DNA from 3 places in the Shewanella sp. 0m-6 genome. Region 1 is predicted to be linked to each of the others. Evidence: predicted binding sites of a transcription regulator. Region 1 holds the regulator's gene; each other region holds the start of a gene.
What was found. The regulator MetJ, encoded in region 1, represses methionine synthesis genes. The targets are predictions, from matches to a motif close to TAGACGTCTAGACGTCTA.
Positions count from the first base shown of each region.

Region 2: the regulator MetJ is predicted to act here: its motif matches at 2,845-2,862, upstream of msrA (peptide-methionine (S)-S-oxide reductase MsrA).
Region 3: the regulator MetJ is predicted to act here: its motif matches at 2,291-2,308, upstream of serA (phosphoglycerate dehydrogenase).

Region 1 is NZ_JBRIMD010000018.1:10,480-16,110, reverse strand. It holds gene ACVBJC_RS14060 (bifunctional aspartate kinase/homoserine dehydrogenase II) at 1-113, opposite strand, end outside; gene metB (cystathionine gamma-synthase) at 129-1,289, opposite strand; gene metJ (met regulon transcriptional regulator MetJ) at 1,500-1,814, shown strand; gene ACVBJC_RS14045 (sulfite exporter TauE/SafE family protein) at 1,998-2,729, shown strand; gene ACVBJC_RS14040 (conjugal transfer protein TraF) at 2,739-3,932, opposite strand; gene ACVBJC_RS14035 (LysR family transcriptional regulator) at 4,141-5,055, opposite strand; gene ACVBJC_RS14030 (SDR family oxidoreductase) at 5,202-5,631, shown strand, end outside.
Region 2 is NZ_JBRIMD010000002.1:196,493-202,123, forward strand. It holds gene ACVBJC_RS02490 (alpha-ketoacid dehydrogenase subunit beta) at 1-222, opposite strand, end outside; gene ACVBJC_RS02495 (thiamine pyrophosphate-dependent dehydrogenase E1 component subunit alpha) at 226-1,404, opposite strand; gene astE (succinylglutamate desuccinylase) at 1,588-2,625, opposite strand; gene msrA (peptide-methionine (S)-S-oxide reductase MsrA) at 2,909-3,388, shown strand; gene pgm (phosphoglucomutase (alpha-D-glucose-1,6-bisphosphate-dependent)) at 3,520-5,160, opposite strand; gene seqA (replication initiation negative regulator SeqA) at 5,238-5,631, opposite strand, start outside.
Region 3 is NZ_JBRIMD010000013.1:33,318-38,948, forward strand. It holds gene ygfZ (tRNA-modifying protein YgfZ) at 1-658, opposite strand, end outside; gene serA (phosphoglycerate dehydrogenase) at 871-2,100, opposite strand; gene ACVBJC_RS11550 (DUF2238 domain-containing protein) at 2,357-2,962, shown strand; gene ACVBJC_RS11555 (response regulator transcription factor) at 3,225-3,896, shown strand; gene ACVBJC_RS11560 (NupC/NupG family nucleoside CNT transporter) at 4,581-5,631, shown strand, end outside.

The sequences.
Region 1 (5,631 bases):
ACAACTAAATCGTCGCTGTGGCCATGCGTCAGCAAAATATGAGCAACGCGACGGTAACAGTCTGCATCCGCTAGACTTGAGCCACCAAATTTATGTAAGTGACAGCGTGCCATCGTATACCCCTTTAATTAACAAGCGGCTGCAGCATTAAGCGCAGCTTCAATATCGGCAACAAGATCGTCAGCATCTTCGATACCAACAGAAAGACGGATAAGCGTATCTTTTACGCCAGCTTCAGCGCGAGCCTCTGGCTCCATCGCCCTATGTGTCATGGTCGCAGGAACGGCCACTAAACTTTCAACGCCGCCAAGACTTTCTGCAACTGAAAAATAATTTAGATTTTTTAAGAACTCCACCAACTGGGGCTCCCCACCTTGGAGCTCAAAGCTCAACATGGCGCCAAAACCTTTTTGCTGCTTGGCCGCAATCTCATGCCCCGGGTGATCTTTAAGCCCTGGGTAATAAATTTTGGATACAGCTTTATGATTGACTAGGGTATCAAGAATTCGTTGCGCATTCGCCTGATGTTCGCGAATTCGTACTGCAAGTGTGCGAATTCCGCGCAAAGTGAGATAACTATCAAATGCTGAACCCGTTAGCCCTAATGTATTTGACCACCAATGCAGCAACTCTCCGACTTCAGGATCTTTAGCCACAACAGCGCCGCCCACCACATCACTATGACCATTAATATATTTTGTCGTAGAATGGATCACGATATCGGCGCCAAGTAATAACGGCTGTTGCAAAATAGGTGACAGAAAAGTGTTATCGACGACGACTAACGCGCCGACTTCATGGCTAGCCGAACTGATAGCTTCAATATCGACCACGCGAAGTAAGGGGTTCGACGGTGTTTCTAACCATACCATCTTAGGTTTTTGCGCTATCGCCTGATTAAGTGCCTGTGAGTCAGTCTGATCCACTACTAGCAACTTAAACTGACCTTTCTTGGCAAGGTTAGTAAATAAACGGTAACTGCCGCCATAACAGTCATGTGGCACGACAAGTAAATCATCTGGCCCGAGTAGATTTGTCGCCAAGGTGATTGCCGCCATACCAGTGCAAGTCACCACTCCCGTCGCACCTTTTTCAAGTTCGGCAATCGCATCGCCAAGAATGGAGCGAGTTGGGTTACCCGAGCGGCTATAATCGAAGTCTCTTGGATTTTTATGACCATCAAAAGAGTAGTTAGTTGACAGGTATATTGGCGGTACAACAGCGCCATGTTGGCTATCGGACTCAATGCCTTGACGCACTGCCGCGGTGGCAAGTTTACGCTCGGTCATGTACTACTCCTTAGTTACTGATTTTCTTATTAGAGATGTCTGGACGTCTAAATGTACCTAAGCACATCCTCCTCGTCAACCACTTTAGACGTTTAGACGTCCATGCATATAGAAATCTATTTGCATTTATCATAAATAAGAGGCAATAATTTGACTGCACAATTTAAAGGGTTAAAATCTGCCCCGAATTTTGAAATTACAGGTGAGTCAATGACTGAGTGGAATGGCGATTATATCAGCCCATATGCTGAACACGGCAAAAAGAATGAACAAGTGAAAAAAATTACTGTGTCCATTCCTTTGAAAGTACTTAAAGTACTTACCGATGAACGCACACGCCGCCAGGTGAATAACTTGCGTCACGCCACAAACAGTGAACTGTTGTGCGAAGCATTCCTGCATGCATACACAGGCCAGCCACTGCCAAACGATGCCGATCTAACTAAAGATAAACCCGACAGCATGCCTGCTGAGGTTAAACGTCTAATGGATGAAATGGGCATTGAGTGGGAAGAACTTGAATAATCTTCATTGATTATCGACAAACATGATCTCCAGATAAGGACTGCTTAGCAGTCCTTATCTGCTTCTATACCACTATAAACGTGTAGCCGACTGATAGTTTGCCTGTAAATCGATTCACGCCATCGTCACTGATAGGCCAACCTTTATTCGTTCCCATATAAGCCGTCTTGGCTGGATAAACAGATGATCGAACCCATTACATTACTACTTGCCTCACTGATTATCTTTTGTGGCGCACTAACCCAAAGTCTTATCGGCTTTGGCCTAGCCGTCGTTGCAAGCCCCTTGCTGTATATCGTCGATCCGAGCCTAGTACCTGCACCTGTTATCATGATGGGATTCTCTATTGCACTGCTGACCCTATTTAGAGAGCGAGGTCAGCTTGAGTTTAATGGCCTGCAATATGCACTCTTAGGTCGTATTCCTGGCGGCATACTCGGCGCGACGTTGATTTTAATTGCGCCGCAACCGATTTTAGGTCTGGCGATAGCCGCGATTGTGGCATTGGCGGTTGGTTTAAGCTTGATGAAATTTAGCATTCCAGTAAATCGATTTAGCTTATTTATCGCAGGCATTTTATCCGGTATTTTTGGCAACATAGCCGCAATTGGTGGGCCGCCTCTTGCCATCTTGCTTTCCGGTAAAGATGCAGGCCAATTTCGCGCCGCCTTATCGGCCTTCTTTATCTTCAGCTCGATGATTGCTTTGATCATTTTGGCATTTGCAGGCTTGCTGACCTTGCATCACTTTTATATCTCTTTAATGCTATTACCCTCTGTGATTTTGGGATATATCGTGGCAGGGCGATTAGTAGGACGAGTCGACAAACAAAAAACCAGAGCGTTAACTCTGGCTTTATGTGGCGGCAGTGCGCTTATCCTAACCATTAAATCAACGATAGAGTTAATGGGTTAGCGTTACTCGTTAGAAATGGTAGGAGGTTTGCAGCACGCCTCCTACCGCATTGTCATCACCAAACATACCGGTGAAGTCTAAGAAAAACGAATCACCGAAGGCAAAGCCTGAACCCAATGAATAGAGATTAGCTGTAGAGTCTTTCATATCATGGCGATAACCCACTCGTAGCGACATCCAATCAAAGGCTCTAACTTCCCCCCCTAAGCGCCAATATTGAGTACCATCGAGCTCTTTAAACTTCTTATTTTCAATCAGATCGATATCTGTGGTTACCGATAAAATACCCCAGTCATAAACCACTCCAGCGGTTACTAAGGGCTCTACGCGGTAGGTAAACTTTTGCCCTTCAACTTCTATGGTATCCACATCCTGGCTAATCAAGTTTCTCCCCGACAGACCTAGCGTCAGCCCTTCAAATGGTTGCAAGGCGACACCGATATCGAGGTTAAAGTTAGTCTCATCATTACGGTACTTAACGTCGTCAAAATCACTGGCATCAAAGTTATTCGCATTGGCAATATAGTTATAGGTGTCAACGCGCTGAAACTTTGGCGATATACCCACTGCAATCGGCATATTGACGATAGAAAGTGGAAAACTCAATGCAATACCTAAATCTGATACTGCGCCGCCTACTACTTGCCCTTGAGAGTCTAAATCAGAAATTTGTGGTGGATTATTAGGATCTAAATTATTGAGGGTATTGATATCTGACTGCGCGATATTAGCAACGCCGACGGCGTTGACATAAGTCTTATAGAAGATTGCCATCGGCATTCTTTGATGTGGAATGGCCACGCTGAAACCAAGCCCTGCACTCGCATAGGCTGAAGTGCCCTTTAACGACTCTAAATCAGCTACTAAATCATCACGAAATTGATTAATATCACCACTATTGCCAGTATCAATCGCATCAGCTAAGCCATCGTATGAGTCAATCAGCGAATCAAACTTATCTATCATGTCATCGCTATCAGCCATATCGATTCCAAGAACAGGCATCAGCAGTACTGCAGAATTGTCTTTATGCGCATTAATCGCGAGTAAGGCAGGATTAACAAAAGCCGCCCCCTCTTTATTTGAAGCTGCAACGCCCGCTCCCCCCATAGCATCGCTTCGAGCCTCATAATATTCTTGCCCTGCATGGGCTGAAAAGCAATGTAACAAGGCACAAGCTAGTGCTATTTTCTTTAGGTTCATCCATTCCACCTTTTAATGTCCTTAACGCTCTAAGCAGCAATACGACTCAAATCGAAAAAAGGTTATTTTTGTTCTTAAGATATTCTAAGACAAAATCGACTAAAATGGATGATAAATTTAACTTTAAATAAACATTTATATAGCAAAATGTTTGCCACCCCAATCATCAGTAACAAACCGATTAAAGGGGGCTCAACCTTATTTCAATTCAATTTTTTGGCAACGCCACATATTCCATAAAGTGCTGTGTAGTGAAATCAATAAACTGCCTTAATCGAGCTGGTTGAAACTGATCTTTGTTATAAAGCAGATAAAGCGGTGTATCCGATATGGTCCAATCTTCAAATACATGCACTAATTCACCGCTATCTAACTCCGTGCTACAGTAAATTTCAGGTAATCTGACAATACCATTTCCTGCCAACGCACTACTTTTCATCACGCGGCCATTTTTACATAAGAAAGTGCCAGCAATCGTGACCTCTGCCTTTTGGTTTTTATCGCTACGAGAGTGATAATTCCAGTGGTATACCGACCCGGTAATACAGGCATGGCTCTTCAACTCTTTTGGATGCAGAGGACGACCGCGCTTAGCAATATAAGCCGGCGATGCCAGTGTACAATTGGCAATGTCCATCAACTTTCTCGCCACCAAGCCTGAGTCTTCAAGCTCTCCCATTCTGAAGACCAAATCAAACTCATCAAGCACTAAGTCTACTCGCTGGCTACTAAAATCAAGATGGATTTGAATGTTCGGATGTTGGCTCATAAAGTCGTTCACCAGTTGGTTGACGATCTCTTCACCGATATAACCACCAACGCAGTTAATATTGATTTTTCCCTGCAAGTTATGGGCGTTATCAACCGTCTTGGCGACGGCTTGCTCCATAACATCTAAGGCATGTTGGCAGCGCTCATAAAAAAAGCTGCCCTGCTCTGTTAATCGCTGCGCCCTTGTTGTGCGAGTAATTAGGGTCACTCCCAGGTAGCGTTCTAATTGCGTTAACTGCTTTGAAAGGTGAGAACGAGAGCAACCTAGCTTTTCAGCCGCAAGGGTAAAACTGCCTTTCTCTGCAATCACGGTAAAGGCGCGAACATCTGCTAAATTTAGGTCTTGATACATGAACGGCAATCCATTTTATCTCGGTATTTTGACGAGCATTAGAAGTCATATGTAAACAATCATATTCTCTATAGATTATATATCAACAATATTGGTTTATATAAAATAATCATCAATCGAGATCCTACCCCCTTATTGAGGCTGATATGAAACAATTAATCGTTATTACAGGTGCATCTTCTGGTATTGGTGCGGCAATGGCTAGAGCCTTTAGTGCTAAGGGTCACCCGTTACTTTTACTGGCACGCCGCATTGAACCTATGCAAGCTCTGGCACTTGATAATAGCTTATGCGTCAGTGTTGACGTAACTGATGCAGATGCAATGAAAAGCGCTATTGCTGCAGCCGAAGCCAAGTTTGGCCCTGTAGGTTGCTTAATCAATAACGCTGGAGTCATGCTACTGGGCGCAGCGGATGTTCAAGATCCAGCCGAATGGAGTCGTATGCTTAACATCAACGTGATGGGTGTACTCAATGGTATTCACGCGGTTCTTGCCGATATGAAAGCGCGCAAAACAGGCACCATCATCAACGTGAGCTCAATAGCAGGCCGCAAAACATTCCCCAACCATGCGG
Region 2 (5,631 bases), on a different contig from region 1:
GCCATTTGATGCTAAACCATTGGCAAAGCCTGCTATGCCTTGTTCGGTTAACGGCGTATTAAAACAACGGTCGCGTCCAAACTTTTCTTGTAGGCCAGAGGTTGCTCTAAAGACCCCTCCAAAGTGACCGACATCTTCGCCAAACACTGTCATTGTTTCATCTGATTCCATTTCCGAGCTCAGCGCTTGGTTAATGGCTTGCAACATATTCATTTGAGCCACGGCTTATACTCTCCCTGCGCTTTTTGGATAGGATTCTGGATATTTTTTAACGTGTTCTTTCAGCTGTGCTAACTGTTTTTTAAGTAAAGGAGTTGGCGTATCGTAAACATCTTCGATGATGCTATCGAGATGAGGCGTGGGTATTTTTTCTGCCACTTTGAGTTCAGATAATACCTCTTCACGGTATTTCACATACAGATCGGCATCTTCTTGCTCATTCATCCAGCCTTTATTGATCATCCAAAGTTTGAAGCGTTTTACTGGATCGTGTTGTTGCCACTTTGCTTCTTCATCTTTAGAGCGGTAACCCGATGGATCATCTGAAGAAGAGTGTGCTCCCAAGCGATAGGTCATAGCTTCAATAAGTACTGGCGCGTTATGCTCTAATGCATAGGCACGAGCTTGTTGCGTTGCCGCAAGTACGGCCAACATATCGTTACCATCAACACGGATAGTATGCATGCCGTAACCCACGCCACGACTGGCGATACCGTTACCTTTGAACTGCTCTTCTGTAGGTGTAGAAATTGCGTAACCATTGTTACGGCAAAAGAAAATAACCGGAGAATTTAACACTGCAGCCATGTTGAGGCCCGCATGGAAATCACCTTCAGAAGCCGCACCTTCACCAAAGTAACAGATAGCAATATTACGCTTACCTTGTCTTTTAAGGCTATAAGCCACACCTGTTGCCTGGGGGATTTGAGTTGCTAGCGGCGAAGAAATCGTTTGATAGTTAAGTGCTTGGCTGCCGTAATGGATTGGCATTTGACGGCCTTTACCAAAGTCTTTCTCATTACTGAACATTTGGTTCATAAATTGTTCAGTCGTAAAACCTCGGTAACGCAGCGCTGCATGTTCACGATATTGCGCTAAGATAACGTCGCCATCATCGAGGGCGGCTGTGCTACCAATAATAGAAGCCTCTTCACCAGTACAAGTCATATAGAAGCTAATTCTACCTTGACGTTGTGCGCCCAACATACGCTCGTCTAATACTCGGGTAAATACGCAAGTATCATGGATCTGTTTGGCTAGCTTTTCGTCTATTACAGGCAATACGGCGCCTTCATAGGCGGTACCATCTGCTTGTAACACTTTTAAAATCGGGATCGACAGTGAGTCTTTATCAAGAAAGCTCACGCGATGGACTGTTTCTGCATTCGTTGTTGCGTTGCTCATAATGTGCTCTTGTTATTGTTGGTGCCGCTAAACGACTAAATACGGCGCCTTGCTATTCTAATACGCGGGAAGAACATTACGTTAACGTAAACTAACTCTCAACACTTCCCATCATTGAAACCACAACTAAGCATGTCTGTGCATGTATATATTGGTTTACATGCACAGTTATTCAGTTTGAATTTAGTCCAATTGACTTTCATCGGCAGGCTTTAAACACAAAACCGTCCGCTGCCCTACAGGTACTTTTGCATTTGGAAAAACAATCGATTCAAACTCTTGTTCGATTTTGACTTCTTTGCCGCCCTCTTTCGCTAAGGTGTATCCTCTTGGAAAAGCAGTAAAGTTTTCAACATCGTTAGCGAAGCTAAATTCAAAATCATCAAAATGTTTATTTACCGAACGGCAAACTTGATACAGATTTAAGCGTTTCATATCAAAGTCGGGTAACTGTAGATCTTTGCCCGTCATTAATAGTGTTAGCATCTCTTTCATCGCAATAAAGCGCGTCATATCATTTTGCCCCATAGGAAACACCTTACCCAGTTCAATGGTAAATGCGTCGGCATGATAATTTTCAGAGGAGAAATAACTGAACGTTGTCGTTGGTTCGTGGTGTAATAAAATAGTATTTACACCGCAAGATTCGAGAAACATGATCTGTTGCTTACTGTATTTACGGTTGGCGCGATAAGGGTAAATAGCAAACTTTTCATGTTTAGAGGGGCGAATTGCAGTATGGAGGTCATAATGTATTCTGTGGCGTTCGCCTGATTGAGAGGCAAAAAACTTATCGATATAATGCTCAAGTTTTTGCGCTCTTACCCGCTCAGGATTACACAAGCCCTCACCACGAGAGTACGCGCCATTAAATAATCGATTGAGATTTTCATCGATAAAGCGCGTGCCGTTATGGATAGCCGGTGGATTACCAATAAGAAATAGTATTCGCTGTTTTAGCGCGATGTTCTCACCCAGTAGTTGTGTCATGAGATCATTACACAGTTCTATCGGAGCTGTTTCGTTGCCGTGAACCGCACAAGATAAGACAATATCTTTGGTGTGCTTAGCATTAATCGGCTCAAACATGATAACACCCGTGTCCCACACTTCTACTCGGATCTGATTATCAAGCTCAAACTCGAACGTTTCTGGTAAATATTGTGGATGTGCCAGGGTAAGCGCTAAAAAGTCCTTAGACTGTTTCAATTCGTGAAACACAAACTACTCCTTATTTGTTGGTACGTCAGCTTTATATTCCGAGAAATCATTAAGCAACAAGCATTTGTTTCTACGGCATTCTGAACTGATTCTGCCAAGGATAATAGCATATTTGCCCCTCTATTCGGGTACAGATTTTATCGAGATAGTATAACTAATAATCAACGAGTCTAATTTCTGCTTGCATAAGCCAAAAAAATAAAACAAGATAAAGACATCTAGCCATCCAAACGGCTACTAGGCAAAGTCATCAACATTCGAGAGCTGCACTAAGGGGTAAACTATGGCATTGGCAACATTCGGCGCAGGTTGTTTTTGGGGAGTTGAATATTTCTTTAGAGAAGTCGAAGGTGTCATTGATTGTACTTGCGGTTATATGGGCGGTAAGGATCAATACACTCGCTACCAGCAAGTAAAAACCGGCACAACCGGTCATGCAGAAGTCGTACAAGTTAAATACGATCCTGCCATTGTGTCGTTTGATGATTTGCTCAATGTTTTCTGGCAAAACCATAACCCAACTAGCCTTAATCAACAAGGTGGAGACATAGGAACGCAGTATCGAAGTACTGTTTTTTTCCACGATAAGCAGCAGAAACAACTGGCTGAGATCTCAAAACTGGCTTTGATTAAAAGCCAAAAATGGGGTGCGAGACACGTGGTAACTGAAATCGTCCCTTGCCAGCAGTTTCATCACGCCGAAGAGTACCATCAGAATTACCTCGCTAAGAACGAATTACCGAGCTGCCACATCAGCTACTAGTCATCGCCCCAACGCCAAATGAAGCAAAGGCGTTAACCCCAACATGCTCACTAATGCTTATAAACAGTAAAAGGCACCCGAAAGGTGCCTTTTTTAGTCATTACTGATGAGTATATTTTTTGCTGTATTTGTTACTTTAATGCTTGAGCGACAATCTGCTGCGCATCGTCTAACAGCTTAGCCAGATGGGCTTGGCTAACAAAACTTTCACCATAAAGCTTAAATAAGGCTTCGGTACCCGATGGGCGAGCGGCAAACCAGCCTTTTTCAGTGACAACTTTAATACCACCAATAGCAGCGCCGTTGCCCGGTGCATGGGTCAACTTTTGTAAGATAACGTCTCCGGCAAGGGTATTCGCCGCAATCGTATCTGCTGAAATCTTCGAAAACTTAGCTTTGTCTTCAAGGCTCACAGGGCTATCGATGCGTTGATAAAAACTCTTACCAAACTGCGCTTCTAGTTCATCGTATCGTTGTTGTGGTGTTTTACCGGTCACAGCCAAAATTTCAGCCGCTAACAAGCATAAAATAAAGCCATCTTTATCGGTACACCAGGTGTTGCCATCTGTTCTTAAAAACGCTGCGCCAGCACTTTCTTCACCGCCAAAAGCAAAATCACTATTGGCTAAGCCTTCAACGAACCACTTAAACCCTACTGGTACTTCAGACATCTGTTTATTGTGCATTTGACAAACTTTATCAATCATCGCACTAGATACTAAAGTCTTACCTATCACCATCTGTTCGGTCCAATGAGGTCGATGGGTCACTAGGTAATCAATCGCAACCGCAAGGAAATGATTGGGATTCATTAATCCACTGCCAGGGCAGACAATGCCATGACGGTCAAAGTCAGGGTCATTACCTAAACAAAGATCAAAATTATCTTTATGCTCTAAAAGACCGGCCATTGCATAAGGTGATGAGCAGTCCATGCGGATCTTGCCGTCTTTATCCAGAGGCATGAAGCTAAAACTTGGGTCGACTTTGTCGTTAAGCACTGTGATGTCGATACCATAATGCTTTGCTATCGGTGACCAATAGTGAACCCCAGAGCCACCGAGAGGGTCGACGCCCAAGCGGAGTTTCGCATCTGCAATCGCCTGCATATCAACGACCTGACTTAAGTCTTCAACATAAGGTGAAATAAGGTCGGCTTCTATTATATATCCACTATCAAGCGCGGCGCTGTATGGAGTACGCTTAACGCCCGCTAAATGCTTAGCAAGATATTCGTTGGCTCTGCCTTCAATCCAGGTGGTGATTTCGCCTTCAGCGGGTCCACCATGGGGAGGATTGTATTTAATACCACCATCTTGAGGCGGATTATGGGAAGGCGTTACAATGAGGCCATCGACTAAACCGTCTACTGGATTATTGTTGGCACAAATAATCGCATGAGACACCACTGGAGTCGGTGTGAAACCATCATTTTTATGAACCACAACGCTAACTTCGTTAGCCACTAACACTTCAACAACCGACATGGCTGCGGGTTGTGACAAGGCATGTGTATCAATACCTAATATCAACTTACCCGTGATATTGGCTTGCTTTCGATAATCAGCAACTGCTTGAGCAATGGCAACAATATGTGCTTCATTAAAGCTTTTTTGCATCGCACTTCCACGATGACCCGAGGTACCAAATGTCACTTTTTGAGTTACATCTCTCACATCGGGCGTTAAGCTATAATATAGGCTAACGAGTTTGGGGATATTGACCAAATCCTTTTGCTCAGCAATCAATCCTGCTCTCTTGTGTGTAGCCAATTACCCTCTCCTTTATTTACCGTGTTTTTAATGTCGTCACAGCAAGCTTATACATTTTACGTTAACGCTTTATGTCGTTAAATTTTTTCTATAATTTGAGCCACTTGCTCTTCATTCGTACCGAACTGCAGCAAAACTTCAGAAAGAATTGTGCGCTTTTTAGCGGTATTGTTGTTTGTCGTGACCCAGAAACCACTTTGGCCTATCTCTTTTGGATTTGCTGATTTACTGGCTTTTAACAGTGCATCTTTTGACGTCGCAAAGTATAAGCGGTCACGCCCTTGAATTTGTAACACCTGCTCAAATTGTGTCGTTGATGCTCTATAAACCGTATCTAGAATAAATAGAAAACGCCCTACCGCGCCCTTTTGGGCTGCCAACGCATCGACATCGATCAAACGGGTAAAATCAGAAACGGCCTTAGTTGCTACTTTAGCGACCTTTACTGGCTTAGGTGAAGAGTGCTCAAGA
Region 3 (5,631 bases), on a different contig from region 1:
CCTTGTTAAAGCTGATGCCATTGACCGCCTGTAAATTACACATCTGCGGTACAAATTGACCTTGATGGTTAGCGCCTAAATTAGGGTATCCTGCAGTGATTTCAAGGGCTTGCCATGCGCTAGCATCGAAAATAACTTGCTCGATATTCGCCACTAGGCTAGCGGCTTGTTCTGCTGCAATCGCGAGGATATAACGACCAGCATCATGAATAATCATGCCGTTATCGATTAAGGTCAGCTCGTTATTTAGTTCACCAAACTGCGCGGTTAACCAAGCCTTTGCCTGTTCACCAGCCACACCTAACAATAACCAAGCATCGCTTGCGTCGCTAAGTTCAGCTTTACTAAATACGGCGTATTTTTGCAGTTGTGGTAGGTCAAGTGCCAAGGTGTCTTTTGGCATCATTAAGAAAAGGGTGTCACCTTTAGCGAAGGTTCTAAAGCTGGCCAGCATCTTACCTTTAGGATCACAATGAGCGCCCCAGCGCCATTGGTCGCTTTCAAGCGAGCTGATATCGGTGGTCACTTGGCCGTGAATGAAGCTGCGGCCTTGCTCTCCAGTGACAGAGATTAAGCCTAAGTGTGTTAATTCAGAAAAAAGCAGTTCAGGCTGTTGTCCATTAAGAGGCCAAGTTGGCTGAGAAGTTGACAGCGTCATAAGAGGATCCAAGAATTAAACCAATAAGGACAATGATTGTACCGCTAAAATCTTACTGCGCAAGCGCAGCAGTTCAAACTCATTGCTATCATCAAGACAAAACAAAGGCCGTATAATGTGATTATACGGCCTTATTCAGTGCAGCTTGCTAAAGGACTAGACGTTCAACTTCAGTTAGTGAATTAGACGTTGTTGACCTTTAATGAACTTTATTAGTGAAGCAATCGAGTTCTAATCGTGCCTTCAATCGCTTGCATCTCTATTAGCGCTTCGTCAGCCTTATCAGAATCGACTTCCATCACCACGTAACCAATTTCAGCCGTGGTTTGTAGATACTGAGCAGCAATGTTAATGCCTTTTTCTGCAAACGCGGAGTTAATCTGGATCAAGATCCCCGGACGGTTACGGTGAATATGCAGTAAGCGCGAAGTACCAGAGTGTTGAGCCAGTGACACTTCAGGGAAATTCACCGCTGTCATGGTTGAACCATTATCTGAGTATTTAGCCAGTTTGCCAGCGACTTCGATACCGATGTTTTCTTGAGCCTCTGCCGTACTGCCGCCCACATGTGGAGTGAGTATGACATTGTCTAGGCCGCGTAGTGGGCTGACAAACTCATCGTCATTAGATTTAGGCTCAACAGGAAACACGTCGATGGCGGCGCCAGCAAGGTGTTGCTCTTTTAGTGATGCCGCTAACGCATCGATATCAACCACTGTGCCGCGAGAGGCATTAATTAAAATGCTGCCTTTACGCATAGAAGCTAGCTCTTCATAGCTAATCATCTCTTTTGTCTGTGGTGTTTCAGGTACGTGTAGGCTCACCACATCGGCAATCGATAGCAGTTGCTGTAGTGAGTGCACTTGCTGTGCATTACCCAGCGGCAGTTTATCTTCAATATCAAAGAAGACAACGCGCATACCCAAGGTTTCAGCAAGAATACCTAGCTGAGTGCCAATATGGCCGTAACCGATAACCCCTAAGGTTTTACCGCGAGCCTCATAGCTTCCTGAAGCGCTTTTTAGCCAGCCGCCACGGTGAGCTAGCGCATTACGCTGTGGGATCCCACGAAATAACATGATGATCTCACCGAGTACGAGTTCAGCTACGCTACGCGTATTTGAGAATGGTGCGTTAAATACAGGGATCCCCAGTTTTTCAGCTGCAGCGAGACTGACTTGGTTAGTACCAATACAGAAACAACCAATGCCAACGAGTTTGTCGGCTTGGGATAATACGTCTTCAGTCAATTGGGTACGGGAGCGGATACCAATAAAGTGGGCATCTTTAGTCGCTGAGGCTAATTCGTCTCCAGCGAGTGATGCTTTGTGATATTCAATGTTGGTGTAACCCGCACGTTCAAATACATCTACCGCAGATTGGTGGACGCCTTCCAACAGCAGGATCTTAATTTTATCCTTGTCCAGCGAATGTTTCGCCATGATTTATGTACCCTTTTAGTTTATATGTATTATGTATACTTAGTGCCACCGCAGAGACGACTAAACTCTACGTTGTAGGAGTGGTTTGGGTATAGACTGTCAATGTACTAAGGACTGCAAAGCCTTCACAACTGATATTTACTTCGAAAGCGTAACAGAGGTAACAAAGTATCACTTTTTTTACTGACTGTGGAGGGCTAGATGGCTAAAGTGTTTATTCTTAATTTAGAACAATATGGTATATGAGGGCGATATTTTGAATAAAAGCGCTGTGTGGCTAGTGATATTCTTCGCAGTATTAATCTGGTCAGGTATTAATCCTAAAGATCAATTTACCTGGTTTTTAGAGGTTGCACCGGCCTTAATTGCATTACCTATTCTGATCTATACCCGCAATAGTTTTGCTTTAACGAGTTTAGCTTATGGCTTGATTTTGATTCACTGCATCATTTTGATGGTGGGTGGACATTATACCTATGCTGAAGTGCCGCTATTTGATTGGATTAGCGACTGGACGGGCGCTCAGCGTAATAACTACGACAAAGTCGGCCATTTTGCTCAAGGTTTTATTCCGACTATTTTGGCCCGCGAGGTATTTATACGTCTCAGTGTTGTTAAGTTAGGAGCTTGGTGTAACTTTCTAGCTATCTGTTTTGCTTTAGCATTCTCTGCTTTCTATGAACTTATAGAGTGGTGGGTTGCGGAGCTGACCGGTGAAGATGCCGAAGCGTTTTTAGGCACCCAAGGGTACGTATGGGACACGCAGTCTGATATGGCAATGGCGCTAGTAGGGGCAATATCAGCCATTCTGTTGCTTAGCCGTTTGCATGATAAGCAGTTGAGCACAAAACTTAGTCAGTAAAAATCATAGTCAGTAAAAATCATAGTCAGTAAAAATCATAGTAGGCTTGCTGGCTATACCAGTTTACCTAGGCATAGACTAGGTAAACTCTGTATACTTCTGCTGCTTATAACGAGTTACATGATGTGGCTCGGGCCAATATTTAAAATCGTGCTTTCGTTCTAAAGCTAACAAGCGTTAATCTGTTCTGGGAATACTTCAGGATCTAGATTTTAGTTTGTTCTATTTAACGGACAGGCAAAACTTTTCAGGGAGGAAAGTGATGAGAAAAATTGACGAAGTCGTCTTTCTGCATCAAATGGCGTCCCCTTGTCATTTGGCAATACTTGCAGAGTCAATCGGATTAAAAACTCGGGTTATCTCTAATGTAGAACAGCTTGAAGCCAATAGTAGTGATAACTGCTTTTATCTGGTTTCTCAACAAGGTGCAGCGCTCGATATTAATGGTATTCCGTTGGTGGCGACTCAATTGGTCAAGCATGTTCCTGTAGCGCTTTATCATGTCGAACGAGAAGGTATTGCTGCAGAAGCTGCATTGCTGCAAGGGATCCGTGGTCTACTGTTTTTGAATGAACGTATGGACCTGCTGCTAACTGGCTTACGTAAGATGTTAGCCGATGAGTTATGGTTCGATAGGCCGTTGATGAGCAGTGTATTGCGTCAATTAGTCAGCAAAATGGACGTACCTGAAGCCTTGACCAGTGAAGAGTCGGAATCACTTGAGGTGCTAACTAATCGTGAGAAAACCATTATTCAATTGGTATCGAGTGGCGCACGCAATAAAGAGATCGCAGGTAAGCTGAGTATTAGCGAGCATACGGTTAAGGCACATATCTCTTCTATATTTAGAAAAACTCAAGCGAGAAATCGTGTAGAACTGCTGCGCTGGGCACAATCATTCCAGAGCCAACTTAATCTATATGCATTGAACTAATGAATTTATCAGTATTGAGCATAAACTCACACGACTAACGTTACTCTGAACATAGCTTTAAACTGTAGTGGTATAGTTAATTTTAACATAGCTCTGAGCATGGTCAGGCTTAATTTAAGCTCGTTAACACTGTATCGGAAGCGCTAAAACTCACCTTTTAGGCGTGTTTTGGCGTCCGACTTCTGCACTCAGTGACCTTACAAGCGAACAAGCATTACATCATCCATTCACCTTAAATACGTTTGCTAAAAACACGCTAAGATTTAATCTCCGCTTAATATCTAGCATTTTTAATAGGTGCGTAAGTAAGAGATTGCGTTAAACACTAAGTTAGCCATCAAATATGATAATTTTTAGTCATTAGTAAAGTTATAAACTTTCAGTTTTGTATTTTTTGGATCTGAAATTAGTCGTTTTGTGACTAATTAAGCTTTGTTCTTGCGAGTGAAACCTTTGGCTTTGTTGTTGCTTTAGCTGGTTGCGTGAGCCATTCCTGTTGGGTTTGTGTATTATTTATGTTTTAAGATTATTTCTATTTATATGCTTTTCTACCGTTTCGATTCAATTAGCTGCTCTAACCGATAAAAACTTACTTTATCTTCGTCAATCTCAGCCAATTTCCTTGCAGCAAAATACTGCCTGTATACACTGCCGTCATATCAAGATTTAAATGGTAATAAATGTATGGAAGTTTTCATCAGTTTGTTCGGCATGTTCTGTCTTATAGGATTAGCGGTAGCGCTATCTGAAAATAGAAAAGCAATTAATCTTAGAACTGTACTCGGCGCATTGGCGTTTCAAGTCGCCTTTGGTGCATTCGTTATGTATGTTCCTATGGGACAGGCGGTGCTTGATGGTGCATCAAATGGTGTGATGCACGTTATCGGCTATGCGAATGAAGGCTTAGGGTTTTTATTTGGCGACCTTGCTAAGTTTGGTGTTGGCTTTATCTTCGTGATTAACGTGCTATTTGTGGTGGTATTTATTAGCTCGTTAATTGCCGTACTTTATTACCTCGGCATTATGCAATGGGTTATTGGCCTTATCGGTGGCGGTTTATCTAAGCTACTGGGTTCTAGCCGCGCAGAATCATTGTCAGCAACAGCCAATATATTTGTAGGCCCAATCGAAGCGCCATCTATGGTGCGACCTTTCGTTAAGCATATGACTCGTTCAGAGTTGTTTGCGGTAATGACGGGGGGCTTAGCGTCTGTGGCTGGCGGCACCATGATTGGTTATATCCAGATGGGTGTTGACGTTAAATACGTACTGACTGCCGCGTTTATGACGGCGCCTGCTGGTCTACTGTTTGCCAAATTGATGTGGCCAGAGACGGAAACCCCGCTAAACGACATCAAGAAAGTGATGGACGATATGACTGACAAGCCAGCTAACGTGCTTGATGCCGCAGCTAATGGTGCGGCAATGGGTATGCAGCAAGTACTGTCGGTATCTGCACTGCTATTATCGTTTGTCGCACTTATCGCCATGGTCAATGGCATGCTAGGCGGTATCGGCGGCTGGTTCGGTATCGAAGACCTAACCATGCAAGCTATCTTAGGTTACATACTTGCCCCACTAGCATGGGTGATGGGCGTGCCTTGGAGCGAAGCGACACAAGCGGCATCATTTATCGGCCAAAAGATGGTGATTAACGAGTTCGTCGCTTACATCGATTTCTTAAAAGTGGCTGATCAGCTATCAGAAAAGACGCAAATCATTATCAGTTTCGCAT